DNA from 2 places in the Lactococcus sp. LG1074 genome. Region 2 is predicted to be linked to the other one. Evidence: predicted binding sites of a transcription regulator. Region 2 holds the regulator's gene; the other holds the start of a gene.
What was found. The regulator NrdR, encoded in region 2, represses ribonucleotide reductase genes. The targets are predictions, from matches to a motif close to ACACNATATATNGTGT.
Positions count from the first base shown of each region.

Region 1 (16,504 bases), 440 kb from region 2:
GAGGAAACGCTATATATCGTTGTAATGATTCCCGCATGGAATGAAGCGGGGAGTATAGGAGAAGCGGTAAGCAGCATTTATGAACAAACGAGATTACCTGATCGCATCTTTGTCGTACCCAATAACACAACGGATTTGACCTCTGTAGAAGCTATGGCCGCTGGGGCAGAAGTTTTGGTTATGCCAGGGAAAAATGAGAAGAAAAAAGCAGGTGCACTTAACTGGGCACTAGAAAAACTTTCTCCGACATTAGATGCTCAACGCTCTGCTGTTTTAGTTATGGATGCGGATACGATGATAGAGCCTGATTTCATCGAAAAAGCTGAGAAAAAAATGATAGAAGAAGCGCGTGTGGGTGGGGTCAGTTCTATCTTTGTTGGACGTAATTCAACCAACTTACTTGGGATTTTACAACAAATGGAATTTGCTCGCTTTGCCCGCTTAGTTCACAAAAGAGCTGAAGTTTATGTTTTGTCAGGAACAGCTAGCTTGATTAGTTGGGATGTTCTCAAAGAAATTAAGGGAGCACGTTTAGAAGGTAAGCTATTACCAGAGGGGGGAAGCTACTATGATGTCGATAGCATGACAGAGGATAATGAGCTGACTTTGGCTATCCTCGTTTTAGGCTTTTCAGTACCTCATGTAGGTGTGAAGTCCATAACTGATGTTATGGAAGATTATAACTCGCTTTACCATCAGCGTAAACGCTGGTATATTGGTGCTTTACAAAATATTAAAGAATATGGCAGAAAAATGCCACCTTGGATGCGGATGATTTATTGGGTGCAACAAATCGGGCTGTATATGGCGCTTGCTATCACTCCGATTGTTCTTTTTGCCTTTACGATTTATTTGATTCAGGTAGTGCTTAGTGAGGGAGCGGTTTTGGGATGGTCTAGAATAACTTCTATCGTACTTCTCATACTTTATCTCTTCGTTCAAGTGACTACCGTTTGGGATCAAGGCTGGAAATGTCGCCTTGTGGCACTCAGTTATTTCCCCGAAATTGTCTATGCCATCTTTCTCTTGATTTTCTATGCCGCGGCTCTATGGTCTTTCCTGACAGGTAAAGATATGAAATGGAAGCACACTTAAAAAAGAGGGGGGGAAACGACAGGCCACAGCTGATTTGTTACAAATTATCTAAATATTAACGCATAAACTAGTCATAGTTTAGCGTTTTTTAGTTATTTCCAAGTAATGCAAAAGAAATGTTTAAAAAGATTTGCATATCTTTTGTAATCTATATTGCTTTTATATATAATAAATTACGCAGATAAACAAAAACAATAAAAGTGAGGAAATAATATGCAAAACTTCTTGATTATCGTTTCTTATTTCATTAATATTGGTATCGTCTTCCATATTCTGAAATTTGTATCAGGCGTTGGTTTACATTTCCTCATTAATGATGAAAAAGGCACAAGAAAGCTCTACCTTACGCTTAGAGGTAAACCAGTGTTAGCATTGGTAGAATTGGCAGCAACGATTACAGAAAAACCTTCATATTAATTAGATTGCATTATCTTGCAATACTCAGAGGTAATCAAATTTGAATGACAAAATTTAGGTGTATACAGCAATTGTTCAAGATTAAGAGGCTTCTTTTTCGAAGAAAAAATATGAAAATTTTTTTAATTTCTATTTTAAAACCACAACCTAATCAAGGTTGTGGTTTATTTTTGTATCTATATTTTTATCCATTGTCCACTGTAGCGTACTTAGTAATAAAAAAAGAAAAGCACCAGTCTTACAAGACTGGTGCTTAAATTCTTATATAGATGCGGAAGGCGGGACTTGAACCCGCACAGCCAAGATAGGCCACAGGATCCTTAATCCTGCGCGTCTGCCAATTCCGCCACTTCCGCGAATTGGTACTTTAATATAATACCATTTCACGAGAAAGAATGCAAGAATGAACTTAACTTTTAGATGTTTTTATAAAGTATGTTCAGTATTTCATATAAGAGGCCATTTCTGCGGCATGGGTACCTGCTACATGACCAGTCACAAAAGCACAAGTGATATTATAGCCACCCGTATAACCGTTAATGTCGAGCAATTCCCCAGTCATATATAGACCGGCTGTTAATTTACTTTCCATTGTCTTTGGATTAATTTCTTTAAGTTGAACGCCTCCACCAGTGACAAAAGATTTTTCAATCGGAAAAGTTTTATCGATTTGGATTGGAAATGCTTTAAGGATATGAGAAAATTTCTCCAACTGTTTTTCGGTCAATTGCTTTGCAGGTATATCTGCGTCGATTTGAACTTTATCCAGTAAGAAAAGTAAATAGCGTTCCTGCGTGAGCGCTGCAAAAGCATTTTTAACAGCCTTGCCATTGTCACGCGCAGTATTTTTCAAGTCGTTTAAGAGTTGTGCTACAGATATGTCAGGGAAGCTGTCCAGCTGGACAGTCACACTTTCTGCGCCTTTAGCTAGTTCTTGGTTGATAAAGCTAGAACAGCGAAGTGCTGCAGGGCCACTGAGACCAAAGTGCGTGAAGAGCATGTCCATTTGATGTTCAATGATGATTTTCCCTTTAGCATTAAGTACACTTAATCGGATATCTCGAAGAGAGATACCTTGTAAAGTTTTCTCACTAATAAATGTTTCAGAAGAAATTAATGGGGATTCTGTCGGATAAAGTGTTGTGATTGTATGACCAGCACTTCGTGTTAATTTATAACCGTCACCAGTGGAACCTGTCGAGGGATAGGCGCGTCCGCCAGTAGATAAGACAACACAGGAGGCTGTGAAGCTATCTGTTTCTGTTTCAAGTCCTGTAATAGCACCATGTTCTATATTGAGTTCAGTTACAGCAGCGTTTGGAAAATAGTCCACATGAAGCTCCTCTATTTTACTGAAAAGGCCCTCAACAATTGTTCGAGATTTATCGGTTACAGGAAACATTCGACCATGGTCTTCCTCCTTGAGTGGAATACCATTTTTTTCAAAGAAGTCAATAATATCTAAGTTTGAAAATTGAGCAAAAGCACTGTGCAAGAAGCGGCCATTTCCAGGGACATGGGTGATAATTTCGTCCACCGAATGGCTGTTGGTAACGTTACATCGTCCGCCTCCCGTCATCAACAGTTTTTTTCCTACTTTTTTGTTCTTATCAATTAAAGCTGTATGTGCACCATTTTCTGCAGCAGCTATTGCTGCCATCATACCCGAAGGTCCGGCTCCAACAACGATTACATCATATTTTTTCATAACTTCATTATAGCATAGTTTCAGGTGCTGATTTCTTGCGCTCGCTTATGAAATATATAAAAAGAACCCTTATGTAAGAGTTCTTAAGCTCAACCTTTAAATCAAACTGTGTTTCACTAAAAAGTCATGTGCCACGGCAGCAGGATCTTTTTGCTCAACATTGACGGCGTAATTCATATCAATCATTTCCTGATTGGTAATTTTTCCTGAAAGTCGGTTTAAAATTTGCTCCAATTGGGGGTATTTCTTAAGGAGATTTTTATTCATCAAAGGAGCTGCTTGATATGGTGGGAAAAGATTTTTATCATCATTCAGGACGGTCAGTTCATATTGTTTGATTTGACTGTCTGTGGAATAAACTTGGGCTAAATCAATGCTATCACTATTCAAGGCATTGTAGATCAAACTTGTTTGCATTGTCTTCACATCAAAATTTAGTCCATATAAACTTTGAATGCCAATATAGCCATCTTGGCGGTGTGCGAATTCTAAGTCAAAGCCAGCTTTAACTGAAGGAAGCCCTTGGAGATCAGAAATATTTTTAAGGTGATGTTTCTGGGCGTAGCTATTTTTCACAGCTAAAGCATAAGTATCCTGAAATTCCATAGGTGTAAGATAGGCAAAGTTATCAAGTTTAGCAATACCTGTGCGTGCTTCTTCGTAAACTTTTTTGGGATCGGTGGAGGTTGTGTTTTTTTTCAAGAATGTCGTTAAGACTGTTCCAGAAAATTCAGGATAAATATCAATTTTATTGGATTTTAAAGCATTGTAAAGGAAAGTTGTATCTCCAAAGTTGGACTTGAGTGTGACTTCGATATCACTGTTCTTTTCAATGACTTCCTTGTACATATTTATCAAAAGTGTCGGCTCAGCTCCGAGCTTTCCAGCAATGGTAATCTGTGGATGAGTATTGGATTGAGGTTGATAATACGACCCTAGCAAGAGTAAAAGACCAGCAAAGAAACTAATCAGAATGGTCCGAATTTTTGCTTTTTCCAAGAAGCGGAGTAAGGTTGAGAAAATAACGGCCAATAAAGCAGAAGAAATCGCTCCAATCAGGATAAGGTTAACATCATTGGAGTTAATGCCCAAGAGGATGAAATTTCCGAGTCCGCCTGCTCCAATAAGTGCAGCTAAAGTTGCTGTTCCAATAATCATGACAGCACTTGTACGAATACCAGCCATAATAAAGGGAAGAGCAAGTATCAGCTCAAACTTCATCAAGCGCTCCCGTCGGTTCATCCCAAAAGCAGTTGCTGCTTCAATTAAAGACTGATCAATTTGCTGAAGACCGGTGTAGGTGTTTTGAATAATAGGAAAAAGAGCATAGACAACTAATGCGACAATAGCTGGCAAAGAACCAATCCCAATAAAAGGAATCAATAATCCAAGCAAGGCCAAACTTGGAATCGTTTGGAAAATTCCGGTAAGTTGCAGTACGGGCTCAGCAATTTTGGGGTAACGTCTTAAAAGTAAAGCAAGGGGAAGAGCGATTAAAATAGCGATAAAAAGAGAAACCAAGGAAATTTGGATATGCTCTAGAAGAGCAAGCCAAAACTGGTGCTCTTGCTGTTGAAAGGTAGAAATCAAATTATTCATGAGCATCGTCCTCCAGACTATTTAAGATTTCCCCCAAAGGCATTTCTTCCGAAAAATCATGAGTTGCAAGGACTTGTTCAAGATTTTTTAATTTATATTGAGACAAGTCTTGCTGATAATCAGTGAAGAAGTCCGCCACAAAAGTATTTGCTGGGGCATTTAAAATTTCTTGGGGACGTCCCACCTGTTGAAGTTCGCCGTCTTTGAGAATTGCGATACGGTCAGCCATCGCCATTCCTTCAGACATATCGTGGGTAACAAAAACCGTTGTGATTTTTAAGGTTTTCTGCAAATCTTTGACCAGTTCCTGTAGCTGTTTACGGGAGATAGGATCCAGAGCGGAGAAAGGTTCGTCCATTAAAATAATCTTTGGTTTACAGGCGATAGCACGCAAAATACCAATCCGTTGTGCTTCACCTCCAGAAAGTTCATGAGGGTATCGGTTAAGGTACTTTTCAGCATCTAGACCCACTAAAGGAAGGAGTTCGAGTACGCGCTCACGCGTTTCTCTTTTGCTCCAACCTTTCATTGTCGGGATGATACCAATATTTTCTAAAACGGTCATGTTAGGAAAGAGCGCAATTTGTTGAAGCACATATCCTATTTGAAGACGCAAGTCTCTTAAGTTAATTGTTTGAATATCTTGATCATCAATGAGGACCTGCCCTTTATTGGGTTCGATGAGCCGGTTAACCATCTTGAGTAATGTTGTTTTTCCGCCACCAGAAGAGCCTGCGAGAACAAAAAACTCGTGACTTTCAATGGATAAGTTGATATCTGAAAGTACGGCTTTGTCTCCGTATTTTTTAGTGACATTTTTAAATGTAATAGTCATAGTGTCATTTTAACATTTTATCTTTCAGTTCTTTCAGGAAATGGATTGCTATTTTTATGGATGGAAGGGTATAGAAAAAGCCCTCAAAGAGGACTTTTTATTTAAAGCCATTTTCTAAAGTTTCAATAACTGTCAAAATTTGCTCATCCGAAACGAGTTTTTCAGCTCCATTCACGAGTGACTCATAAGCTGCATCATAGACACGACCATAATCGCCTGAAACCGTAGGAATTGACTTTTCAATGCGATCGCCATTTTGATTGTAGTATGTCAATTGAGCAAAATCTTGCGGTGCATCGGCCCCAAAACCGTCACTTCCCGGGAAGATTCCCACCTTCAAATCATTTTCCTGTTGGTCAACGTTTTCTTTAATTAAAGTTCCTCTAGAACCATAAAGCACCCATTTGGGACGTTTGAGTGCAGCCAGTTCAGTGGCTTGAACTGTTGCTCGGAAATCGGTGTAAAGCAAGTTTACAGAGAAGTAATCATCTACAGCATTTGAATCGCGTGTTGAACGAATATCGTATTGTACATCTTTTGGCTGTCCAAAGAGTGAAACCATTTGGTCAACCATGTGTACACCATGGCCATACCAGGCGCCATCAAAGTTTTTACCAGCAGTTGCATCTGCTGGACGATAGTGATCCATAGTGACAGTAATGTCAAGCAAATCTCCTAGGTAACCCGTATCCAAAACTTTTTTGATTGTCAAAAAATCACTGTCAAAACGACGGTTTTGGAAAGGCATAAAGAAGAGCTTCTTTTCTTGAGCGATACCAACTAATTCTTCGGCTTGTTCTAACGTTTCTACTAACGGTTTGTCACAGATAACGTTTTTTCCACCCAGTAAAAGCTTTTTACTGGTTTCATAGTGTGCAGCACCTGGAGTGACGACAATGACTAAATCAATTGAATCATCTTGAATAATATCATTGATGTCTGTTGAAAAAATAGTTCCTTCAGCCTCAAGAATAGCTTGCTCAGGACGTTTGCCTAGGCTACGGTTGACAACGCGCGCAATGTTGAAGTGCTCACGGATTTTAACATAAGGAATATGATAGCGATTGGTGGACTTCCCAAAACCAACATAAGCAATGTTTAACTTTTTCATGCTTTCTTCTCTTTTTTCTTTTTCGCTTGGTGTTGTTTTTTTAATTCTTCGATTTTTGACAATTTATCTGTCTTTTTATTTGAATTTTTTTCGTGGAATTTTTGGACAGAGGCTTGCCCTTTATAATCTAATTGATACTTTCCCATGGTTCTCTTTCTCTCTATTTTACAAGGCGACGTTCGAAAGCATCCGAGGAGATACCTTCACTTAAAATTTTCTTCGCCCATTCTTTTGCTGAAAATAATGAGTGATCGCGATAATTTCCACATTCTTTTTCGGCAACCCCTGGGACATTATCCCAAGTGAAACTGTCTCCTGCGAGCTCTTCCAAAGATGAAGTGATCACTTTAGCAATCTCCTCAGCAGTTGGTTCGCCCCACATAATCATATGGAAGCCAGTACGACATCCAAAAGGAGAAAAGTCAATCATGCCATCAATACGGTCACGAATCAAACTTGCCATTGAGTGTTCGATAGTATGTAGCCCACTTGTCGGGATTTCACCGTGATTAGGTTGCACAAAACGGACATCAAAGTTGGTGATGATGTCACCTTTAGGACCAGTCTCTGTCCCAATTAGGCGCACGTAAGGTGCTAAAACTTTTGTGTGATCGAGCTGGAATGATTCTACTTCAGCCATATTTTCTACCTCCAGTATTCTTAGTATTCTTCTATTTTACCATTTTTTGAACCAAAATTTTTTTGTCTGACCTCGTAAAGTGATAGAATGAAGCTAGAAAGTAAAGAAAAGGAGAAATTATGTCACTTACAGAAACTTACACTCTCGCAAATGGTATGACAATTCCAAAAGTTGGTTTTGGAACATGGCAATCTAAAAATGGTGAAGAAGCATATCAAGCTGTAAAAACGGCCTTAGAAGTTGGCTATCGTCATATTGATACAGCAGCTGTCTATGGCAATGAAGAGTCGGTGGGACGCGCGATTAAAGACAGTGGAATTGCTCGCGAAGACTTGTTTATTACAACGAAGCTTTGGGCTGTTGGTACAACAGAAGATGCCCGAGCAGCACTAGATGAAAGCTTGGAAAAACTAGGTTTAGACTACGTGGACCTTTATCTTATTCACTGGCCAAATCCAAAAGCATTTCGACCAAACTTTGCCGAGCGCAATGCTGCGGTTTGGAAAGCAATGGAAGAAGGCGTATGGGACAAAAAAGTTCGAGCTATCGGGGTGTCTAACTTCCATCCACGTCACTTAGAACCTTTACTGGAAGTTGCTGAAATTAAACCTGTTGTCAACCAAATTATGGTTAATCCTTCGGATCAGCAAGAAGAGGTTGTAGCTTTCAATAAAGCACACGATATTTTGACAGAAGCTTATAGCCCACTTGGCACAGGTAAAATCTTTGCGGTTACTGAATTGACGGATATTGCAGATAAATATGGTAAAACAGTTGCCCAAGTCGTTTTACGTTGGAGTTTACACAAAGGCTATCTTCCTTTACCTAAGTCTGTGACGGCAAGCCGTATTAAAGAAAATGCGGATATTTTTGATTTTGATTTGACCGAAGAAGATATCGCCTTTATTGACAGTCTTCATGGGAAAGCAGGTCTGGCACGCAATCCAGACGAAGTGGACCACTAAAATAAATTTAAGGACATTCAAATTGTAAGATTTGAGTGTCTTTTTTTATAATTGACAGAATATAGACAGGAAGAATAATAAAACGTTAAAAAAGTGTTTTATTTCACAATTATAATTGCTAAATGGATATGAAAGTGCTATCATTTAATTGATAAAGAATTCACAAAGGAGAAACAAAATGAAAATTGGTGTAATTAAAGACCCAAAACAAGGTGAAGCGCGTGTAGGGATGACTCCAGAAAACGTAAAAATTCTCGTTGAAGCAGGTAATGAAGTACTTGTCGATAGTAATGCTGGTGCAGGTTGTGGTTTTACAAATGACCTTTATGAAGCGGCTGGGGGACAAATCGTTGATACAGAAACTGCTTGGGAAGCAGAGTTGATTGTTAAAGTCAAAGAACCAATGGAATCTGAATATAAATACTTCAAACCAGGCCAAATTATTTGGGGATTCTTACACTTGGCAGCCAATAAAGCTTGTGTGGAAAAAATGATGGAAGTCGGAGTAACAGCTATTTCCGGTGAAAATATCTCAATCAATGGTGTGCTTGAGTTGCTTAAACCAATGTCAGCTATTGCGGGACGTCGTGCAGTTAATATTGGGCAATATTATCTTGAAAAACAACATGAAGGGGAAGGAATTCTTCTTCCTGGTATTGAAGGTATCGAGGCTGGTACAGTTGTTATCTTCGGTGGAGGTAATGCTGCAGAAAATGCTGCCGATATGGCTGTTGCTTTGGGATGTAAGGTTATTATCATTGAACTTGGTGATGCGCGTATCGCCCAACTTAAAGAACGCTATGCAGGAAAAACAGTTGAAATCGTTAAATCAACAACAGAAGCATTGGAAGAAAATATTAAACTTGCAGATGTCTTTATCTCAACAATCTTAATCCCTGGCGCTAAACCACCAAAATTAGTCAAAGAATATATGGTTAAATCTATGAAACCAGGTTCTGTTATCGTGGACATCGCTATTGACCAAGGAGGAACTGTTGAAACAATCGATCATGCAACAAACCATGCGGATCCAGTCTTCATCAAACACGGCATAATTCATTACGCTGTGCCAAATATGCCAGGAGCAACACCTCGTACAGCGACAATTGCTTTGGCTCAGGGCAATATCTCTTTCCTTAAGGATATTTCAGTCAAAGGCTTAGATGAGGCGCTGAAATCAAAAGAACTCTTATCTGGGTTGAGTGTTTATAAAGGAAAAGTTGTTTCTAAAGCACTTGCTGATTCAATTGATGTCACTTATACGGAACTCTAAAAAGAAATCTAAGGAAAAAGAATTATGCCAAATTTAGCAAATCTGCCAATTACAATTAAAGATATTAAAAAAGCTCAAAACACTGTTAAACAATATGCACGTGAAACACCCTTGATTCAGTCAATGTTTTTGACTGCTAAAACAGGTGGCGAAGTTTACTTGAAACTTGAAAATATGCAATTAACAGGCTCATTCAAGTTCCGTGGCGCTTTCAATAAGATTGCTCAATTATCTCAAGAAGAGAAAGATCGTGGAGTAATTGCGTGTTCAGCTGGGAATCATGCTCAAGGTGTGGCTTTAACTTCCAAACTTCTCGGTATCAAGAGTATCATTGTTATGCCAAAAGGTGCACCTCAAGCTAAGGTTGATGCCACACGTGGCTATGGTGCAGAAGTAATGCTTGAAGGTGAACAGTTTGATGACTCAAAGGCCTTTTGTGAAGCTTACGCTAAGGAAAATAATATTACGTATATTCCTCCATATGATGATGCAGAAGTAATGGCTGGACAAGGAACAATCGGTCTAGAAATCTTAGATCATCTGTGGGATGTTGACACAGTATTGGTGCCAGTAGGCGGTGGTGGTTTGATTTCAGGTGTTGCGGTTGCCTTGAAATCTTTTAACCCTAATATCCAAGTTATTGGTGTGCAAGCTGAAAATTGCCATGGTATGACTGCATCTTTTAGAGAACGTAAGAAAGTGCACCATGATGAAGCACCAACGATTGCAGATGGCTGTCATGTGGCTTATCCAGGTGAATTGACTTTTGAAGTAGTCAATCAAATCGTTGATAATATGGTTCTTGTAACGGAAGCAGAAATCGAATTAGCCATTAAAGATTTGATTCAACGTACGAAAATTGTGGTGGAAGGTGCTGGCGCTCTTGCAACAGCAGCTATTCTTTCAGGTAAAGTTGATGATTATGTGAAAGGCAAAAAAGTTGTTTCTATCGTTTCAGGAGGGAATGTTGACTTGGCCCGTATTGAAGATGTTGTGGATCATTTTCTCATTGCCAATGACAATGATCAATAATTCTTAAAACAAAAGGACTTTGAATTTCAAAGTCCTTTTTTGTATAGTTCAGTCTTTTTTTAATCGTGAGATAATTTACTCTGATATCACGAAATTCACAAAGACATGTAATTTAAATTAAAATTTAATCAAAGTGCAAAAAATTCTTGCATGAGTAAAAAAAAAGTGTTAAACTTACTGTAAACGGTTACAAAAAGTGTAACTAAAAATTGAAAGAAGGTTATAGAATGACTTCAAAAGTTTTAACACAGTTCCTCGAAAATGGGCTTGGAGACCTTAAACAAAAGGGTTTGCTCAACACAATTGACGTTTTAGATAGCGCTAATGGTCCTGAGATTACAGTTGCGGGCAACAAGATGATTAACCTTGCTTCAAATAACTATTTGGGATTTGCGACACGTCCTGAATTAATTCAAGCAACAAAAGATGCAACAGATAAATATGGAGCTGGTGCTGGTGCAGTACGTACTATCAACGGCACTTTAGATATACACATTGAATTGGAAAAAACAATCGCTGAATTTAAAGGCACAGAAGCCGCGATTGCGTTTCAATCAGGTTTCAATTGTAATATGGGAGCGATTAGCGCCGTAATGAAAAAAGGTGATGCGATTCTTTCAGATGAACTAAATCATGCCTCAATTATTGACGGATGTCGTCTTTCAGGTGCTAAAATTATCCGTGTTAAGCATCAAGATATGGCTGACCTTGAAGCAAAAGCAAAAGAAGCGACTGAGTCTGGTGAATACAATAAAGTAATGTACATCACAGACGGTGTGTTCTCAATGGATGGGGACGTTGCTAAATTGCCAGAAATTGTTGAAATCGCTGAAAAATATGATTTGATTACTTATGTTGATGATGCGCATGGTTCTGGTGTTATGGGCGGCGGAGCCGGTACAGTAAAACATTTTGGCTTGCAAGATAAGATTGACTTCCAAATCGGTACTCTTTCAAAAGCGATTGGTGTAGTAGGTGGCTATGTAGCGGGCTCAAAACTTTTGGTTGACTGGCTTAAATCACAAGGACGTCCTTTCCTTTTCTCAACTTCATTGACACCGGGTGCAGCTGCAGCAGCAAAAGAAGCCTTTGTCTTAATGCATGATCATCCAGAATATGTCGAAACACTTTGGGACAACGCAAAATACTTCAAAGAAGAATTACAAAAAGCCGGCTTTGATACAGGTGTATCTGAAACACCAATCACACCAGTGATTCTTGGAGATGAAGCAAAAACACAAGAGTTTTCTAAGAAATTGATTGAAAATGGCGTCTATGTTAAACCTATCGTATTCCCAACTGTACCACTTGGAACAGGACGTGTACGTGCGATGCCTACAGCAGCGCATACGAAAGAAATGTTAGATGAAGCTGTTGCTGTTTTTGCCAAAGTAGGTAAAGAGATCGGCTTGATTTAATTTCTTGGGGCAATAAAAACTTTCTATTACAAGTAAGCATACAACAAATATATTGGAGAAAATATAATGAAAAAAGTACTCATCACAGGCGCACTCGGACAAATCGGATCAGAATTAACAGAACGTCTTCGTAAAGATCTTGGGGTTGATAATGTTATCGCAACAGATGTACGTGAAGTTGAAGGTAATCCAGTTGTGACTGACGGACATTTTGAAATTTTGGACGTCATGGACCGTGACAAAATGATGGCAATTGCTAAAGATAATGGTGTGGATACAATTATCCACTTGGCTTCACTTCTTTCAGCTGTTGCAGAAGCAAAGCCACAATTTGCTTGGAATTTGAATATGGGTGGTTTGGTTAATGCCTTAGAAACAGCGCGTGAACTTAACCTCCAATACTTCTCACCATCATCTATTGCTGCCTTTGGACCAAGCACTCCAATGGACAACACACCTCAAGTAACTATTCAACGTCCGAATACAATGTACGGTGTGACTAAAGTTTCTATGGAATTGCTTTGTGATTACTACTACACTAAATTTGGTGTTGATACACGTGGTGTACGTTTCCCAGGTTTGATTTCTTATAAAACATTGCCTGGTGGAGGAACGACAGACTATGCTGTAGATATTTATTACGAGGCAATTAAAAATGGTCATTACTCAAGCTTTATCGCTGAAGGAACAAAGATGGATATGATGTACATGCCTGATGCTATCGATGCTATTGTTGACTTGATGAATGCCCCTGCAGACAAATTAGTAAACCGTAACGCTTTTAATATTACTGCGATGAGTTTTGAGCCTGAAGAAATTGCTGCGTCAATCAAAAAATTCATGCCAGACTTTACAATGGATTATGATGTAGATCCAGTCCGTCAAGGTATTGCAGACAGCTGGCCAAACTCTATCGATGCAACTTGTGCCAAAGAAGAATGGGGCTTCAATCCTAAATATGATTTAGATGCAATGACGAAAGAAATGCTTGAAAAACTTACAGAAAAATTAAAAGGCTAAAAACTAAGTTCATCCCATCACAAAATCTAAAATTATGTTAAAATAAGAGAGTAATCGGTTACAAGATTACTCTCTAATGCTGATGTTAGGAGTCAGCATTGTTATTATTAATCTTATCAAAAATTTATCTTTGAAAGAGGAGCTCTTATGGAACAAAAAAATGAAATGAAGCGAACGCTTGGTTTCTTCCCTGCCCTTACAACAGTAATGGGTACGGTTATTGGTGCAGGTGTATTCTTCAAGGCTGGACGAGTTGCGGAACTCACAGGCCAACCAGGATTGCACATATTGGTTTGGATACTTGGTGGTATCATTTCAATTTGTGGGGGATTAACTGCTGCAGAACTTGCTGCTGCTATCCCTGAAACAGGTGGGATGATTCGCTATATTCAACGTGGTTTTGGTAAACGTTGGTCATTTCTCTTAGGTTGGGCACAGTCTATTATCTATTTCCCTGCAAATATTGCAGCACTCTCTGTTGTATTTGGTACACAATTTTTAAATTTGTTTGGGATGAATGTGAGCGCAGCTAACACTGCAATAGTCGGTGTAATTGCAGCAATTACAGTTACCTTAATTAACTTCATTAGTTCTAAAGCTGCGGGAGGCCTTCAGTCCGTTACAACAGTGATTAAGTTAATTCCGATTGCCTTGATTGTTGTTGTTGGGTTACTTCGTCCTGGTGGTGTTGATTTCCAATTGTTTCCTATTACAGCAGGAGAAAACTTATCCTTGGCGTCTGCAATTGGTTCAGGTCTTTTAGCAACTATGTTTGCCTATGACGGTTGGATTTATGCTGGTAATATTGCCGGTGAAATGAAAAACCCTGCTAAACATTTGCCTCGTGCGATTATTCTTGGTATTGTTGCTATCATGTTTGTATATGTCTTTATCAATGCAGCTTATATTCGTACTTTAGGTATTCCAACCTTGATGGAAAATGATCCGAATCTCCCTGCTATTGTTGCCAATACAATTTTTGGTGGTATGGGAGGTAAACTTGTCACAATTGGTATCTTAATTTCTGTTTACGGTACAATTAATGGTTATTCAATGACAGGAATGCGTGCATCATACGCTTTGGCAACAGAGAAATCTTTCCCTTTCTGGAGAACGTTTAAAAAGCTTTCAGCGAGCGGCGTGCCCGTAAACTCAGGTATTCTGCAAGTTGCAATTGCAGCAATCATGTTAGTTGTAACAATGCTTTCAAGCGATGCTTTTGACTTCTTAACAAATATGTTGGTCTTTGTAATTTGGATTTTCTACACTATGGTTTTCATAACGGTCTTTATCTTACGTAAGCGCGAACCAGAATTAGTCCGTCCATATAAAGTACCACTTTATCCAGTTATTCCAATTATTGCAATCATTGGTGGTGTCTTCATCTTAGTCATGACCTTGATTAGTTCAGACTATATGAGTAACCAAGTTCCAGCCTTGGTTGGTGTTGTCTTTACTTTAATTGGTCTTCCTGTATACAACCATCTAGACAAGAAGTACCATCGTTAATATAGAAAAAAACTCCGAGTACGGAGTTTTTCTTTTGGAGCTGGAAGGAGAGCTTATTTTTTATCAGCATTTGCTTTTTAAAGTAAATTTGCTATAATTTGCTTATGAAAAAATTACTGGTATTGATTGACTTTCAAAATGATTTTATAGATGGTTCTTTGGGCACAAAAGAAGCGCAAGCCATTGTTCCAAAGGTTATCGAGAAGTTGGTGTCTTACGCTGAAAATGAACGACTTGCTACACAAGATACACACTTTGAAGATTACCTAACAACTCAAGAAGGACAAAACTTGCCAGTAATTCACTGTCAAAAAGGTACTCAGGGTTGGGAAATACGTAAGGAAGCACAAGTTGGCTTTCAACGTGTGTTCGAAAAAAATATCTTTGGTTCAGTAGAGCTTGCAGAATATATCCGCAATGAGAATGTGGAGCAAGTGGAACTCATTGGTATCTGTACGGATATATGTGTGGTTTCAAATGCTTTATTGATTAAGTCATTTGCTCCAGAAGTAAAAATTACTGTTGATGCCTCATGTTGTGCGGGTGTAACTCCAGAAAGTCATCGTGCAGCTTTAGAAACAATGAAATCTTGTCAAATTAATGTGATTAATGACTAAAAAGAGCAAAAATAGCTCTTTTTTTATTTTTTGGCCTCAACACTATATATAGTGTGCTTTCTTTTGTTTTCATAAAAAATGATACTAGATATAGTGGAAAAAGGAAAATTTATTTGATAGAATAGAAGCACAAGGAATTAAAAAATGGGGGAACGAAACAATGAAAATGGTTGAGGAAAGCACTGTTGTAACAGATCGAGAAATCAGTGTGATTAAGCGTGATGGTCGCTCCGTAAAGTTTGACAGCAGCAAAATTTTTGAGGCGTTGCAAAAAGCTGGGGACGAAATAGTACCTCCGGCTTCAGAGGAGCGTATAGCAGAAATCTGCGATCGTGTAGTGCACGAAATATTCACACGTTTTACGGATAATGTTAAGATTTATGAAATTCAAAGTATTGTGGAACATCTGTTGATGGAACTTGGTGAAACAAAGTGGGCGGAAGTTTACACAACTTATCGCACACAACGTGATCTTGAAAGAAGTAAGGCAACAGACATTAACTTTACCATCGAAAAATTGATCAACAAGGACCAAACGGTTGTCAATGAGAATGCCAACAAGGATAGCGATGTTTTCAATACACAGCGTGATTTAACTGCAGGTGCTGTTTCTAAAGCCATTGGTTTAAAGATGCTCCCTCCTCATGTAGCGAATGCCCACCAAAAAGGGGAAATTCATTATCATGACTTAGATTATTCTCCCTTCACAACGATGTCAAATTGTTGTTTGATTGACTTTAAAAATATGTTTGAAAATGGCTTTAAATTAGGGAATGCTCAAGTAGATTCACCTAAGTCCATTCAAACAGCAACTGCTCAAGCTTCACAAATTATTGCAAATGTAGCTAGCTCACAATACGGCGGCTGTTCATTTGACCGTGCTGATGAAATTTTAGCACCTTATGCAAAATTAAACTATGCGAAGCATTTAAAAGATGCGGAAGAGTGGATTGAGCAACCGGAAAAACGTGAAGCCTATGCTCAAGCAAAAACTAAAAAAGATATCTATGATGCGATGCAATCTTTGGAATATGAAATCAATACGCTTTTTACTTCAAATGGGCAAACACCTTTTGTTACAGTTGGTTTTGGTTTAGGAGAAGACTGGTATGCACGTGAAATCCAAAAAGCTATCCTGAAAGTCCGTATCGGAGGTTTAGGAAAAGAGCATCGTACAGCTATTTTCCCTAAATTAATTTTCACCTTGAAGCGTGGTTTGAATCTTGAAGTCGGTACGCCAAACTATGACATTAAAAACTTGGCAC
Region 1 is NZ_CP071293.1:1,799,523-1,816,026, reverse strand. Features, by position in the region: gene J0J36_RS09065 (glycosyltransferase) at 1-1,095, shown strand, start outside; gene J0J36_RS09060 (hypothetical protein) at 1,309-1,512, shown strand; tRNA gene J0J36_RS09055 (tRNA-Leu) at 1,783-1,868, opposite strand; gene J0J36_RS09050 (NAD(P)/FAD-dependent oxidoreductase) at 1,952-3,220, opposite strand; gene J0J36_RS09045 (ABC transporter permease/substrate-binding protein) at 3,317-4,819, opposite strand; gene J0J36_RS09040 (ABC transporter ATP-binding protein) at 4,812-5,654, opposite strand; gene J0J36_RS09035 (Gfo/Idh/MocA family oxidoreductase) at 5,752-6,765, opposite strand; gene J0J36_RS09030 (hypothetical protein) at 6,762-6,911, opposite strand; gene J0J36_RS09025 (S-ribosylhomocysteine lyase) at 6,926-7,405, opposite strand; gene J0J36_RS09020 (aldo/keto reductase) at 7,525-8,370, shown strand; gene J0J36_RS09015 (alanine dehydrogenase) at 8,549-9,643, shown strand; gene tdcB (bifunctional threonine ammonia-lyase/L-serine ammonia-lyase TdcB) at 9,668-10,675, shown strand; gene J0J36_RS09005 (glycine C-acetyltransferase) at 10,903-12,093, shown strand; gene J0J36_RS09000 (L-threonine 3-dehydrogenase) at 12,160-13,113, shown strand; gene J0J36_RS08995 (APC family permease) at 13,261-14,622, shown strand; gene J0J36_RS08990 (cysteine hydrolase family protein) at 14,727-15,239, shown strand; gene nrdD (anaerobic ribonucleoside-triphosphate reductase) at 15,400-16,504, shown strand, end outside.
Region 1: nrdD (anaerobic ribonucleoside-triphosphate reductase) is a predicted target of NrdR. The motif match lies at 15,279-15,294, and genes of this name have one in related genera.

Region 2 (16,504 bases):
GACGATCTGGAAGAACGAGCTAAACAAAAATCAACGATTACCGGCATCGCGACTGGCTATCCGGCCTTGGATGCTATGACAACAGGTCTCCATGAGGAGGAACTTATTATTCTTGCTGCACGTCCAGCCGTGGGTAAGACAGCCTTTGCTTTAAATATTGCGCAGAATATTGGGACCAAACAAGATAAAACTGTCGCTATCTTTTCATTGGAAATGGGTGCGGAAAGCCTTGTTAACCGGATGCTTGCAGCGGAAGGAACAATTGAATCCCATAACTTACGTACTGGTCAGCTTAATGACGAAGAGTGGAACCAATATTTTATTGCTATGGGGACACTTTCGAAAGCAAGTATCTACATTGATGATACTCCAGGGATTAAGATTACAGAGATACGGGCACGTTCTCGTAAACTCGCACAGGAAACAGGCAATCTTGGTCTTATCGTGATTGACTATTTGCAGTTGATTTCGGGCACAGGACGAGAAAACCGCCAACAAGAAGTCTCCGAAATTTCACGTCAGTTGAAGATCCTGGCTAAAGAGTTAAAGGTTCCTGTCATTGCTTTGAGTCAGCTTTCACGTGGAGTAGAACAACGTCAGGATAAACGACCTGTCTTGTCAGACATTCGTGAATCTGGGTCAATCGAGCAAGATGCGGATATTGTCGCCTTCCTTTATCGGGATGATTATTATGACCGTGCCGGGGCTGACGATGATGATGAGGGCTTTAACGATGTCCCAGAAGTAGACAATAAAGTAGAAGTTATTATTGAAAAAAACCGTTCAGGAAGTCGGGGAACTGTCGAGTTACTCTTCCTGAAAGAATACAACAAATTTGCTAGTATTGATAACAGATATGAAGACTAGCATTTCTAGGGGTATTCGTGTTATAATGGATAAGATTTAAAATTTATAATGGTAAGCTAGGCGGAAAACGCCTGTCTTTGCATTTCTAGAGAAAAATTGGAGAGTAAAATGGATAACCAAAATCAAAGCCAAGAAGTAGGAAAAATTGTAGATATCAGAAAACAAGTTGAAGAACATGTTGGTCAAACCATTGAAATTACATCACAATTTGGACGTAAACGTGAAAATCGTCATAAAGTCAACTTGATTGAGACTTATGCCACACACTTTGTAATTGAAAATATTCCAGCACGTGGCCCAAAAACAACAGAGTCTTATCAATATGCTGACATTTTGACTCAAACAATTTTGATTCACTATCCAAATAAATAATTTGTTTATTGATGTAATCTATTTGTGAAGTTTTCTATAGCACGATTTGATGCGTAAAACTCTAGACAAAAGCTTCTGGGTGGCGTTGCTGTTCGTGGCACGAATCTTCACTGGAAAAACTTTTCAAAGCAAAAAAATATAAAAAATCCAAAGAAAGGAGTAAATATGACATCTTCAAGCCTATCAATGATGCCTGTCAAAGGTGGTTCAGGGAATGCTTTTGTTGGCGAAAGCGACAATAAGCGTGTTTTCATTAAAAAAAATTGTAGCCCCTTTTTGACAAGTGTGTATCTTGAAGGTATTACGCCACAAGTCTTATGGACGAAGCGTACAGCAGAAGGTGACATGTTAGCTGCTCAACCTTGGATTAATGGCCATACGTTGAAACCTTATGAAATGAATGATTCCCGTATTGGCGAAATTTTGCGGCATTTGCATCAAAGCGAAAAGCTTATTGAAGCCTGTAAAAAGTTAGATAACGAAGTCATGCTTCCAGCTGATCTTTTGAAACAAGTACTGAGTAAAAGTTCAATCTTTGAAACCAATGGCTTTCTCTCAAATGTCGTTGTGGAACTCTCAGAAAATCTTCCGGAGTTAAAAGAGGAGGAGATTACAGTTGTTCATGGTGATGTGAATCATAAAAACTGGTTGGTTGATGACGAAAGTGACAAAGTCTATCTCGTTGATTGGGATACGGTCCTTTTAAGCAGTCCTTTAGTGGATATAGCACATGTTCTAACACACTATATAAAACCAGAAAACTGGGAAGAGTGGCTCCATCAAGCAGGCTATAAAACAGCTAAAAATAAAAATATAGAACATGAATTAATCTGGTATGGAAAACTTTCTTTTCTACGTCAGATTTCAGAATATATGGCAAGAGAGCAGATTAAGGAAACAGAACAAGAAATTGCGCGTTTTCAGAATTTTTGCCGTTTATTTTAAAACTTAGAAAATAAAAATAGGAGGCTTGCCTTCTTATTTTTTCAATAAATAGGAGAAAAAATGCGCGTAAGAAATCGTAAAGGCGCTGCGGAACACTTAGAAAGTAACGCACATGTAGTTGTTGAAAATCCAGCAGACTTTAAAGGACGTTGGGCAGAGCGTTTTGGAAATGATCATCCCATACATATTGAAGTGGGTTGTGGAAAAGGCGGCTTTATCACAGGTATGGCTGCTCAAAACCCAGAGATTAATTATATTGCGATTGATATGCAACTATCCGTTTTATCTCACGCTTTAGACAAAGCTTTGGAAGCAAATCTACCTAATGTGCAAATGATGCTGGTTGATGGCGCAGCTTTAACAGAATATTTCGAGGATGCTGAAGTTTCACGTGTTTATCTGAACTTTAGCGATCCGTGGCCAAAAACCCGTCATGAAAAACGCCGTTTAACTTATAAGTCATTCTTAGAAACTTATGAACAAATCTTGCCACCAGAAGGCCAAGTCCACTTTAAAACAGATAACCGCGGTCTATTTGAATATTCATTGGCAAGCATGAGTCAATATGGTATGATTTTAGAAAAAGTCTGGTTAGACTTGCACGCAGATGAAGAATTTGCCAAAGTCAATGTAATGACAGAGTATGAAGCAAAATTCTCAAGCAAGGGGCAAGTGATTTACCGTTTAGAAGCAAAATTCCCAAAGAGAGGTTAAGCTATGAGATGCCCAAAATGTCAATCTGAATCGTCACGCGTAGTAGATTCACGTCAAGCTGATAATATGATTCGCCGTCGCCGTGAATGTGAAAATTGTGGAAATCGTTTCACGACTTTTGAACGGATTGAAGAAATGCCACTTTTGGTCATAAAACGTGACGAAACCCGTGAAGTTTTCAATCGTGATAAAATTATCACAGGAATAGTGCGCAGTGCTCGTAAGCGACCGGTGACGAGTGAATCCATTGAAAAATTGGTTGATCGTGTCGAACAAAGAGTACGCCGCTTAGAGAAAAATGAAGTACGTACCGAAGTTATTGGCGAATTTGTTATGGAAGAATTAATGGATTTGGATGATATTACCTATGTTCGTTTTGCAAGTGTGTACCGTTCCTTCAAAGATGTGAGTGAAATCGAAGATTTGCTTAAAAAGATAACGAAAAAAGACTAACGGTTCTAAAAAAAAAGAGAAATAAAAGGATGAACTATGAGACCAGGCGATTCATTTTCTATTCTAAATCGAGGAAAAATCAGCTTTGATGCCGATACTTTTTCGCTACTTTATTTGCCTATTATTGGGCGAGATGCTTTTGGACTTTATCAACTCTTGCGCGTTTTTTCGACGGGCAAGATTTCTCATTTTTTAGAGTATCTTGATTTTGGACTCCATCCTTTTATTGAAGCTTTAGAAAAACTTTCAGGGATTGGGCTCGTGCGGGTATTTGACCAACAACCGGGTTATCTTATGGAGATAAAAAGTCCTTTAACTTTTGAAGAATTTTTAGCAGACGAATTTTATAAGCAGTTATTGGTTTCACGCATTGGTGAAAATAAAGTTAAAGCTTTGGCAAAAAAACATGAACCTGATGCTTTAGAAATTACGAAAAAGTTCCATGAAGTTTATTCTGTTAAGTTTGAGCCGACACATACAGTCGTTCAAACAGAAAAATTTGATTTGAACTCTTTTAAGAGTATTATGGAAAACCAGCATCTGACTTTTGCAAATGAAAATCAGGATATCTTGACCCTGTATGGCTTGGCTGAAAAGTTTGATCTCAACTGGTATGAATTATTTAAAGCAGCCGAACAAACTGCCAATGCTGACAAGACTTTGAATACAGCCAACTTAACAAGAATGCTTGCCGGCAAATCTGAGCCTTTGCCTGCCTTATCGGAATTTCCTAAAGGCTTTCAGGATTTGATTGTCATCAGTAAAGAAGTGTCCCCGCGTGATTTTTTAAACAAGCTTAAACAACAAGCTGGTGGTTTTGCTTCGCAAGAAGAACTTAAGATTTTGAATAATTTAGACAAGCAAAATATTACAGATCAAGTACAAAATATTTTGATACACTATGTCTTGATTCAACAAGGGAATGCGAGTCTCAATGCTCGATTTGTTAATACTCTGGCAAATGATTGGCTGCGCCATAAAGTATATAATGCTGAAACAGCAGTAAAAAGAATACTGGAACGTCAGCAGCAAGCGGAACAAAAGCAAAAAAGCAATAAAAATTCTAAAAACTCAGGCAAGCTGGTCAAAAAAGCACCACAATGGTCCAATGCCAGCTACGTAAATACGACCAGTGCAGAAGATATTGCCAAGTTCGAGCAATATAAAGCTTCCCGTCGTAAGGACAAGAAGGAGAATTGAGCATGGAATCAATTGGAGAACTTTTGAGTAAGCGCCCAGATGTACGTGGAAATTTTGACAAGCTCGTCGCTGAAGTGATGAAAAATGAACAAGTTCAAGCTTTTATTTCTGAAAATCAAATGACTGAAGATGAAGTACAGCGGAGCTATTCAAAGTTTTATGAATTTGTTAAAGAGCGAAAAAAATTCGAAGAACATGAAAAAAGAGCAGCTGATGGCTATGAGCCTGTCTTGATTATGAACCATGGTTACGCAGATGTTTCTTATCAAACGACAGCAGAATTAGCCCGCCGTCAAGAAGTGAGCAATCAATTGCGTCGTGTTCAAATCATTGGTTTACCTAAAGAAATGAAGCACATTGATTTTTATGCGGATGTCTTCACAGACAATCAAAATCAATTTGACTTGTTCCGGAAAGTAGAAAACTTTATCGACAACTTTCCTCAAGAAAAAGGGCTTTATATTTATGGCGATTTTGGCGTAGGAAAATCCTTTATTATGGCCGCTATGGCAAATGAGCTTTCAAAAAAAGGCGTTTCCACTACTTTATTACACTATCCCACCTTTATTTCTGACCTCGATTTTGACAATGCCAAACATTGGGTCAATGAAATTAAAAAAGTTGAAGTATTGGTCTTAGACGATATTGGTGCCGAACTCAATAATGCTTGGGTGCGTGACAGCATTCTTCAAGTTATTTTACAGCATCGTATGCAAGAAAATCTTCCGACATTTTTCACCTCAAACTTGAATATGATAGAGCTTGAGCTACATTTGGCGGAAACTAAAAAAGCGGATGAAATCTGGCCAGCAAAACGCGTGATGGAGCGTGTGAAGTATTTAGCGTCTGAAGTTCGTTTAGAAGGAGTAAATCGTCGACATGAATGAGACAATTGATCTGATGATGCAACACAGTTCTGTACGTAATTTTACGGATGAAAAAATACCAGAACATGTATTAAAAACGATTATTGATGCGGGACGGGCAGCACCAAACTGGAAAAATTTCCAATCTTATTCGGTGGTTCTTGTGCAATCCCAAGAACAAAAAGATGCAATTTTTGCCCAACAGCCCCAAAAAGCCATTAAAAATTGTGCTGCTTTTTTGGTTTTTGTGGGAGACCTTAACCGAGCCAAAACAGCAGTCGAAATGAACGGTGGTGAGTTTCAACCAGAAGGTGTAGAATCGCTCCTTATTACTTCAGTTGATGCGGCAGTAGCCGGTCAAAATACATTGCTTGCTGCTCAATCTCTTGGCTATGGTGGTGTAATGGTGGGCTTGATTCGTGATCAAGCACGAGAAATTTCTGAGATATTAAGTTTGCCTGATTATACTTATCCGATTTTTGCTGTGGCTCTTGGCAAGCCTGCACGTGTAAATCCAGTAAAACCGAGATTACCTTATGAAGCTGTTGTATTTCCTGAGAAGTATATTCCACAAGATGAAGAAGTGCTGCGCCTCTATGATAAAGTTCAAGAGGATTATGCTGGATCACGGCGTCTAAATTCCACTTGGTCGAGTAGAATGGTTGAGCAATGGGGACAACCGGAACTCAAAGCTTCAACAGAGAATCTTAAAGAAAAAGGACTTTTATGAAGAAAATTCTTTCACCCAAGCTTCCTGCGGCGTTAGAAGTTGTCGATTTTACTACCCTTGAAGACAACGAAGCCTACCAAGTAGAGTTGAAAAATCAAGAAATCTATTTAGAGTATCGCCAACTTTTCAGTGGCTGTCGTCTACAAAATATCAATTTTGAGTTAGAGGTAACTGCTGATTTAGAGTTTACAGATTGTATTTTTGAAAAGTGTGATTTTTCTAACCTTGTCTTTTCTAAATTTGGTTTTTACCGTTGCATTTTTAAAGATTGTAAATTGCTCGGTACCGAATTCACCAATGCCTTTTTGCAGGATGTCCAGTTTCAGGATTGTTTGCTTAATTACGTTAATTTTTCAAGTGCTCGTTTGAAAAATGTGCTTTTTGCAGACAATATGATGAAAGAAAGTCTTTTTATTGCCAGTCAATTCAAGCATGTGCGTTTTGAAGGGAACGACTTGGAGCTTACGAATTTCTGGGAAACTTCCTTATCAGGGATTGATTTTTCAAGTAACACTTTTGAGCGCCTCGATGTGAGTCCCGAGCTGGCTAAAAACATTAAAGTCAACTTAAGTCAAGCAGCGTTTTTTGCTGCTTTACATGGGATTGAAATTGTCTAAGTCTTGGGAGATTCAAGACTTTTTATTTTAAAAGAGTTTATCAAAATTGATCGTTTAATTTAAAAATCGCTTTAAACCGAAGCGGTTTTTAAATTAAAAAAATTTTTTAAGAAGAGTCCAATCACAAAAGAAAACGTTTTCTTGTTTTGGACCGAACAGCTTAATTTCGAAGCAAAAATTAGGCTATAATTTAATTGTGAGGAAAAAAGATGCTTAGTTATAACTTAGATATCCTACTGTTTTCAGAAAGACGTTTTTGGAAACTTGATAAAATCCTTGAGGTTACTGGACTTAAAAGTCAGGAATTTCAGAGACAACTCGTCGAATTAAATCGAACATTGCAAGATAAATCTCAAAGACCACTAGAATTTACCAATAATGTGTTAGCAATTCCTGAAAAACCAGAAAATTTCGAAGAAATTCGCTTTAATATGGCAGAATATGGACGAACATTGAGTGAAGAAAAACGTCAATACCTGATTTATTTACTTTGCTTTTCTAAACGTTCAGCATTAGCCATTAGTGATTTCCAGTCGCTTTTAAATGTGAGTCGCAATACCGTCTTGTCTGATATCAAAAAGTTGCGTCAGCAGCTGGATAGCGAAAACATACGTCTAGAATACTCACGGAGGTTAGGCTTTTACCTTGAAGGTGCATCGAAAGAATTACGTAAGACGAGCTGGCGTTTTTTACAAGAACTTCATGAAGAGAGTGATTATTATGTTTTGTCGAAGCATCTCAATCATAAAAATCCACTCTTTATTTACCAAGTAGGACAGCAAATCAGTCGATTAATTGCTGAATTATGTATTCAGGTTATCCATAGTCGGTATATTCCGATGTTGATATACCTTGCCTTACTTCAATCACATCTTGGAGAAACAAATATATTCCAGGAAGATGTACTGGAAGTTGAAGCATTGTTAATTGGCATGAGTGATGGTAGCTTTGAAAGGTCTGGTTTTGATTTTCTTTATCGTATTGGCTTTGAGATTATGGAAAATGTAATGAAACTTGCAGCAGTTCAGTTTGAAGATTTTACAAAAACCTTTGCTGCCTTACGTGCCCATCTGGTCCCTGCCTATTTTCGTTTGAAATATCACTTCGAAATAGAGAATGTTCTTTTGGACAAAATAAAAACAGATTATTCCTCTCTGTTTGAGTTAATGGGCCTTGCTTTAGCGCCATTACGCGAAGCTTGTGGTGAAATTTCCGAAGCAGAACGCGCCTACTTTGTCATTCTCTTTGGTGGAGAAATTTATAAGAAAAAGTATACACAAAGTTTTCGCGCGATTGTCTTATGTGTAAATGGTATAAGTTCGAGTTTAATCATGCGTAAACGATTGGAAAATATGTTTCCAAGCATGACTTTTATTCTGAGTACAGCTGTCTCTGATTTGGACAATATTCCTGCTTTTTCTTATGATATTATTTTTTCGACAGTACCTGTAATGACTGATAAAAAGCTCTATGTTATGTCAGCTATCCCAGACAGTGAAGAAGAGACAAGACTTTACAATCGTATTGCACAAGATTTTGATTTGCCTGGTTTTTATAAACCAGATGCTAAAGCCATCTTACGTGCTATTGAACCTTATGTCGACATTAAAAGTAATGCGACCAAGAAGCAATTGACGCGGGTTATTGACCGCAAGCTTAACAATAAAAAGACAGAAAGTGAGGCATTAGGTGTAATGCTTTCAGATTTATTAACTAAAGAAAAAATTTGTTTTACAGATGAAAAACTTGACTGGAAAAGTGCAATTGAGCTTGCAGCACAGCCTTTACTGAATCAAGGTGAAATCGAGCCCACGTATATTTCCGCTATCATTAACCGTGTAGAGGAGTTCGGCCCTTATATTGATTTAGGAATGGGTATTGCTCTTCCTCATGCACGTCCTGAAGATGGGGTGAAAAAACTTGGGATGTCATTTCTTAGATGTGAACAACCGGTATATCTTCAAGATGATCCCAAACACGAGATAAAAATCTTCATTGTCCTCGCAGCAATTGATAATGAAACGCATCTTCGCGCATTATCCACACTAACACAAATATTATCAAATAAAGATGAACTCAATAAAATGCTGACTGTAGAAACAGTAGCAGAACTAGAACAAATTTTTGCAGAAAAAGAAGGAGAATAATATGAAAATCGCATGTGTATGTCAATCAGGATTAGGAACAAGCTTTATGGTACAAATGAATCTTCAAGCCCTTTTACAAGAAATGGGCTTGAACGTGAATGATTTTGAGCTTGACCATATGGATGTTGGATCAGCCACACCAGATTCTGCGGACTATTTCTTTGTAGAGTCCACATTAACAACAGCTTTGCCTAATATTCCGGAAGAAAAGATTGTACCTTTGACTTCCATTATTGATCGCGATGCAGCGCGTGAAGCACTGGTTAAAGTTTTAGATGAAAGAGGGATTGCCCACAACTAAGCAAAAACAGTAATTAAAAAAGAATCGAAAATAAACTTAGGAGAATTAAAAAATGAATGGAGTTTTAAACTTTATTGTCTCTGTTGCGACTACGCCTGCCCTTCTTGTTGGATTAATTGCCATGCTTGGACTGATTTTACAAAAGAAACCAGCAACTGCAGTTATTCAGGGCTCAGTGAAGACCTTTGCTGGATTCTTGGTCTTGGTTGGAGGAGCTGGTATCTTGGTGGGGGCGCTTGCGCCTTTTGGCGATATGTTTCAACATGCCTTTCATGTGAAAGGTATTGTCCCAACGAATGAAGGTGTTGTTGCCTTGGCACTCGTGGAGTATGGGACACCGACTGCCTTGATTATGCTTGTCGGCATGATTGTGAATATCCTGCTCGCTCGCTTTACACGATTTAAATACATCTTTTTAACAGGTCAAGCCATGCTCTACGTTTCTTGTATGGCAGCCGTGATTCTGGTTTCTGCCGGAATGGGTGAAACATGGATGACCATTCTTCTTGGAGGTATCTTTGAAGGAACACTTTTAACAGTTACACCCGCCATTTGTCAGCCATTTATGCGTAAAATCACTGGAACTGATAATGTAGCGATGGGACATACAGGTAACATCGGTTATGCTCTTGCAGGATGGCTCGGTAAAACTTTTGGTGATCCCGATCCTGAGAAGTCCACCGAAAAACTAAATATTCCTAAATCATTGGGCTTTTTGCGAGATTCTACCGTATCCATTTCCTTACTGATGGCTGCAGTCTACATTCTTTTAGCCATAGCCGCAGGCCCAACTTATGTTGAATCGGAGCTTTCTAACGGTACAAACTTTGTGATTTTCTCACTTGTTCAAGCAGGAACTTTTGCAGCTGGTTTCGTCGTTGTTCTACAAGGGGTGCGCATGATTTTAGCTGAAATCGTACCGGCCTTCCAAGGGATTGCCCAAAAACTGGTTCCCAACTCAAAACCGGCTTTAGATGTGCCAATCGTCTTTCCTTACGCACCAAATGCGGTATTGATAGGTTTCTTCGTTTCCTTTATCACAGGATGTTTATCCATGGTTGCGATGCTTGTTATGGGAACAACGGTTATCATTCCGGGTGTTGTCGGGCATTTCTTCTGTGGAGCAGCAGCAGCAATATTCGGTAATGCCAATGGCGGACGACGTGGAGCAGTAATCGGAGCAATCGCCAATGGTCTCCTCTTATCTTGGTTACCCCTTTTCATTATTCCATCTTTGGGGGCCTTCGGAGCAGATGCCTCAGCCACATTTGCGGATACAGATTACCTGATTCCAGGTATCATTGTTGGCCGAGTGGGTGAAATGGGATCTGGTGCGATTGCCGCTCTTATCTTAGGCTTCCTCGCTATTGTTTTGATTCTCAGTGCAGTCTTAAATGCCAGAGATAAAGCTAAAGCTTAAGTCAATGTCAATGTTTACAAAAATCAGTTTTCGCTCAGGAAATCTGATTTTTTAGTAAGATGAAAATAAAAAACGTTTTCAATTATGTTATAATAAAATGTATTATCAAAAGATTAAATGGAGAAAAATATGTTTGACAACACCGATCAGTTAGCTGTAAATTCAATCCGTACTTTGTCAATGGATGCTATCCAAAAAGCAAACTCTGGACATCCAGGATTGCCAATGGGTGCGGCACCAATGGCTTATGTTCTTTGGAGCAAGTTTTTGAATGTAAACCCACAAACAGGACGTAAATGGTCTAACCGCGACCGTTTTGTGCTTTCTGCAGGACACGGTTCGGCAATGCTTTACAGTCTTTTACATTTGGCAGGATACAAAGTATCAATAGATGATTTGAAAAACTTCCGCCAATGGGGCTCAAAAACTCCAGGACATCCTGAAGTAGACTGGACAGATGGTGTAGAAGCGACTACAGGTCCTTTAGGACAAGGTATCGCCAATGCTGTTGGTATGGCAATGGCCGAAGCACATTTAGCTGCTACTTACAATAAACCAGATTTTGATATTGTGGATCACTATACTTATGCCTTAAATGGTGATGGTGACCTTATGGAAGGTGTTTCTCAAGAAGCAGCGTCACTCGCTGGTAAGTTAAAACTTGGAAAACTTGTACTTTTCTATGATTCAAATAATATCTCTCTTGATGGTGATTTGGATAAATCATTTATCGATGATATTAAAATGCGTTTTGAAAGCTACGGTTGGCAACATATCTTGGTTAAAGACGGCAACGATTTGACTGAAATTGCAGCAGCTGTAGAACAAGCAAAAGCTGAAACTGAAAAACCAACAATTATTGAGGTTAAGACTGTTATTGGATATGGTGCTGAAAAACAAGGCACGTCAGCAGTACATGGTGCTCCTCTTGGTGCAGAAGGTATTGAATTTGCGAAGAAAGCTTATGGATGGGACTATCCAGAATTCACTGTTCCCGAAGAAGTTACTGAGCGTTTCCGTCAAACATTGAATACACGTGGCGAAGCTATGGAACAAGTATGGAACGATACGTTCACAGCTTACGCTGAAAAATATCCAGATCTTGCTGAACAATATGTAAAAGCGTTTGAAAATGAAACACCTGAACTTGAATTAAGCAAGCATGAACTTGGTTCAAGCAAAGCTTCACGTGTAACTTCACAAGAAGCTATCCAAGAACTGTCAGCACAAATGCCAAACCTTTGGGGTGGTTCAGCTGACTTATCAGCATCAAACAATACAATGGCTAAAAATGATACAGACTTTATGCCAGATAACTATGCTGGTCGTAACATTTGGTTTGGTGTCCGTGAATTTGCGATGGGCGCAATTATGAACGGTATTGCTCTCCATGGCGGTACACGTGTTTATGGTGGTACATTCTTCGTTTTCAGTAATTATATGCTTCCTGCTGTCCGTATGGCTGCACTGCAAGAATTGCCTGTTACATATGTTTGGACACACGATTCAATCGCGGTTGGTGAAGATGGTCCAACACATGAACCTGTCGAACAATTGGCTTCAGTACGTTCTATGCCAAACTTAGATACGATCCGCCCTGCAGATGGTAATGAAGTTGTTGCCGCATGGCGTCGTGCAGCTTCAAGCAAAAAACGTCCAACAGCGCTTGTTTTGACACGTCAAAACTTGCCAGTTCTTGAAGGAACAGCACAATTGGCTGAGGAAGGCCTCAATCGTGGTGCCTACATTCTCTCCAAAGAAGAAGGTGAACTTGAAGGAATTATCATCGCAACAGGTTCAGAAGTAGCACTTGCGCTTGAAGCTAAAAAAGAATTAGGAAAAGGCGTACGTGTTGTTTCTATGCCTTCAATGAATATCTTTGACGAACAATCTGCAGAATATAGAGAAGAAATTCTTCCGAAAAATGTCTGCTGCCGTTTGGCTGTCGAAGCAGGAACAAGCTTCGGCTGGGCGAAATATATTGGTTTAGCTGGAGCCACTGTAACCGTAGATAAATGGGGCGCTTCAGCACCTGCAAATATTGTTTTACCAGAGTATGGCTTTACAGTAGAAAATGTTGTAAAAACATATAAAGAAATGAAAGAAAACTGTCCTAAAGATTGCTGCTAATCCCAGATGGTGCCGTGAAAAGCTTTTGTTACGCGGAGACTCACAGATTATGTTATAATAAGCTTATGCGATGAGTCGATGCTCTACTTTGGTAGATTATTGAAGCACGGGAGTTCTGGAACATTGGGTTGTTCGTGCAGGAAGCATGAGAACTTGTTAGCGCGTGTGAACCGTTCTGACACAACGAAAGTTGCCCGAAAGACTTCTCTTTTGAGAGGTCTTTTTTTGTGAAATAAAGAGTGGAGTGAGCTGTTGTTTCCTTTGGAATTAATGCTATAATAGAGGTATGTAAATTTATCTATTATATTTTAGGAGAGACTATTGAGCGTAATGATGTACAGCCTTTTTGATGTAGAGGGTAATGCAGAAGCGATAATATCTTATACAGAAAATGCGATGAAAAAAGAAGGAAAAACTTCAGAAGAGATAGAATTGTATAAAGCTGAAGTTGAAAACAGTGATTATCCCGGTCTTGTCAGTGTATCTGTGAGTATGCTGGATGAGTTAAATGGGATGCACACCCGTCAAGAAGTGAAACATATAAAGTAAGTAAAAAGTGGGTATTTCAAAACTATCCATTTTTTTGATAGAAAAATAATAATGTCTTGAAAGTATCTGAAATGCAGGTAATATAAGGTTTTCTCAGCTATTTACCTTGTGAGGTTTGTGAATTCACAAACTTCACAAGCGCTTACAAAAGAAATGCGAATAAAGTGTGCTAAACTTATATTGTAAAAATATTTACAAGCTTTTACAATAAAAAAAGGAGATTTTCCAACATGAAAATCGTTATTATAGGCACAAATCACGCAGGTATTGCTGCGGCAAATACATTATTAGACAACTATCCTGGTCATGAAATTACCATGATCGATCGTAACAGTAACATGAGTTACTTGGGCTGTGGGACAGCCTTATGGGTGGGCCGTCAAATTGATCAACCGAATGAACTTTTCTATGCACGACCAGATGATTTTGAAGCAAAAGGAGCGAAGGTGTTGACGGAAACTGAAGTTTCATCAATTGATTTCGAGCAGAAAAAAGTGTATGCCACAACAAAAGCCGGAGAAGAGCACGTGGAAGATTATGACAAACTCATTCTTGCTATGGGTTCAAGACCAATCATTCCTAAAATTACAGGTAATGAATTAGAAGGTATTCATTTTCTTAAACTCTTCCAAGAAGGACAAGCAGTGGATGAGGAGTTCGCTAAAGAAGAAGTGAAACGTATTGCCGTTATTGGGGCGGGCTACATTGGTACAGAAATCGCTGAAGCGGCGAAACGTCGCGGAAAAGAAGTTTTGCTCTTTGATGCGGAAACTACATCTTTAGCTTCCTATTATGATGAAGACTTTGCGAAAGGAATGGATGAAAACCTTGCAAACCATGGCGTAGAGCTTCATTTTGGTGAAACTGCCGAGGCTTTTAAAGGCACAAATGGCCGAGTTTCTCAAATTGTGACTAATAAAGGGACCTATGATGTGGATATGGTAATTAACTGTATCGGCTTTACGGCAAACAGCACCCTTGTGGGAGATAAACTGGATACGCTTCGAAATGGAGCAGTGAAGGTAGATAAGCATCAACAGACAAGTAATCCTGATGTCTACGCAGTCGGCGATGTGGCTACGATTTATTCTAATGCTTTGCAAGATTTCACATATATTGCTCTTGCTTCTAATGCGGTACGCTCAGGGATTGTTGCTGGGCATAACATTGGCGGAACAGTCCTCGAATCAGCTGGTGTTCAAGGGTCAAATGGTATCTCGATCTTCGGCTATAATATGACTTCTACAGGTTTTTCTGTTAAAGCCGCACAAAAATTTGGTTTAGAAGTTGCTTACACTGATTTTGAAGATAAGCAAAAAGCTTGGTTCCTCCATGAAAATAATGATACGGTGAAAATTCGTATTGTTTATGAAAAATCAAGTCGACGTATCGTAGGCGCGCAAATGGCGAGCTACGGGGAGATTATCGCGGGGAATATCAATATGTTCAGCTTGGCTATCCAAGATCAAAAAACAATTGATGAACTTGCGCTTCTCGATTTGTTCTTCTTGCCCCACTTTAACAGCCCTTATAACTATATGACTGTTGCTGCTTTAAAGGCAGAATGATATCAAAGTGTAACGTTGAAATCGAAGGATATAAGACACAAAAAATCACTAAAATACTCTTTAGTGATTTTTTGTGCAATTAAGTTACATTTGTGCAATGTTGCCTAATGTTATATAATAGAAAAAATTGACGAGGTAAATGGAGGAAACAGTATTGTGTTAAAATATTTAGACGAAGATGATTTTAAAAAGCTTCAAATTTTATATTATTTAGAAAATCATCATCTCTCTACGGTACTTTTTGATGACTTAATTGAAGAATTACACCTTAATAATTATCAAGTCAAGAAGCTCTTATCTGAGATACAATCAGAAATTAAATCTTGGAAATTAGAAAATTATTACCTCATCGATCTCCAGACGCAGAAAAGTTTCGTACGTTATGAAAGAAGAACCCAAGGAAACATCATGCTTCTTTTAAATCATTACGTTAAGAGATCACAGATGCAAGCCTTGATTCGAGCAGTCTTTACTGAAGAAGTGAACAAAATTGCTGAACTCGAAGATGTTGTCTTTTTATCAAAGTCAGCCACGTATAAACTGGTGAAAAAATTTACGGATTTAACGAGGGAATACGGTGTAACAATTGATAAAAACATGCGCTTTGTCGGTGATGAATGGAAGATTAGAGAGTTTTGGACTAATGTCAAATATTTAGACACAAAATGAGCTATATTTTCTTAAAATAGTTTTCTTCTTTCTGATTTGGAGTTAAACCATTGTTTGCGGAATGAGGATTATAGTTGTTATAAAACTGTTCGATGTATTCAAAGCAAGAGAGTTGAACTTCTTGAATGGAGTGATAAGTTCTTCTGTTTATTTCCCGTTGTTTGAGGTACTTGAAAAAGGCCTCAGTGACAGCATTATCATAAGGATATCCAGGTTTGGAGTAAGAAGCAAGCAATTGATGCTCATCTAATATTTTTCTAAAGGAAGCTGATTTAAATTGGCTACCTTGATCCGAATGAAAAATGATTGGTTCCTTAGGCTTCCTCTTATTTATAGCCATCCCTAATGTGTCACAGGCAAGTTTAGCATCAATCCTGTCACTTACTTTCCAAGCAATACATTTTCTAGAGTAGAGGTCAAGGATGGCGCAGAGATAAACATGCCGTCTATGTCCTATAGAAATATAAGTGAAATCAGTTGTCCATACTTGATTCGGGGACTTAGGATTAAATTCTTGTTTAAGGAGATTATCAGAAGAAAATGCAGGAGAGTGTTTTGATTTAACTCTAGGTTTAATCGTTGACATTTTAGGGAGTGTCATAGACTTGAGAAGTCTTAAGATACGCCCCTCAGAAATATTAACGCCATAATCACGCAGGAGAATGATTTTAAAAGCTCTCGTTCCAATTCTTTTCTTGGCTTTCATATAAATCTCAAGGAGTAATTTTCTCAAGCGTTGATTTTCTATTTCACGTTTTGAGGGCTTCTTGTTTATGAAGTTATAGTAGGTGGAACGATTGACATGTAAAACACGACAGAGCATAACTGTCGTGTGTTCAAATCGGAGTCTATAGACTGCTTTTAATCTCACTTGGAGTTTTGCATGAATATGGCACTTGCTTTTTTTAAGATAAGATTTTCTTCTTCGAGTTGGGCATTCCTTTTTTGTAATTCTT
Region 2 is NZ_CP071293.1:1,358,826-1,375,329, reverse strand. Features, by position in the region: gene dnaB (replicative DNA helicase) at 1-867, shown strand, start outside; gene J0J36_RS06785 (Veg family protein) at 976-1,239, shown strand; gene J0J36_RS06780 (phosphotransferase family protein) at 1,405-2,184, shown strand; gene trmB (tRNA (guanosine(46)-N7)-methyltransferase TrmB) at 2,245-2,898, shown strand; gene nrdR (transcriptional regulator NrdR) at 2,902-3,351, shown strand; gene J0J36_RS06765 (DnaD domain protein) at 3,388-4,551, shown strand; gene dnaI (primosomal protein DnaI) at 4,554-5,438, shown strand; gene J0J36_RS06755 (nitroreductase family protein) at 5,431-6,147, shown strand; gene J0J36_RS06750 (pentapeptide repeat-containing protein) at 6,144-6,764, shown strand; gene J0J36_RS06745 (PTS sugar transporter subunit IIA) at 6,974-8,911, shown strand; gene J0J36_RS06740 (PTS sugar transporter subunit IIB) at 8,913-9,212, shown strand; gene J0J36_RS06735 (PTS ascorbate transporter subunit IIC) at 9,265-10,632, shown strand; gene tkt (transketolase) at 10,762-12,762, shown strand; gene J0J36_RS06725 (hypothetical protein) at 13,096-13,311, shown strand; gene nox (H2O-forming NADH oxidase) at 13,542-14,879, shown strand; gene J0J36_RS06715 (helix-turn-helix domain-containing protein) at 15,036-15,548, shown strand; partial or broken gene J0J36_RS06710 (IS3 family transposase) at 15,534-16,504, opposite strand, start outside.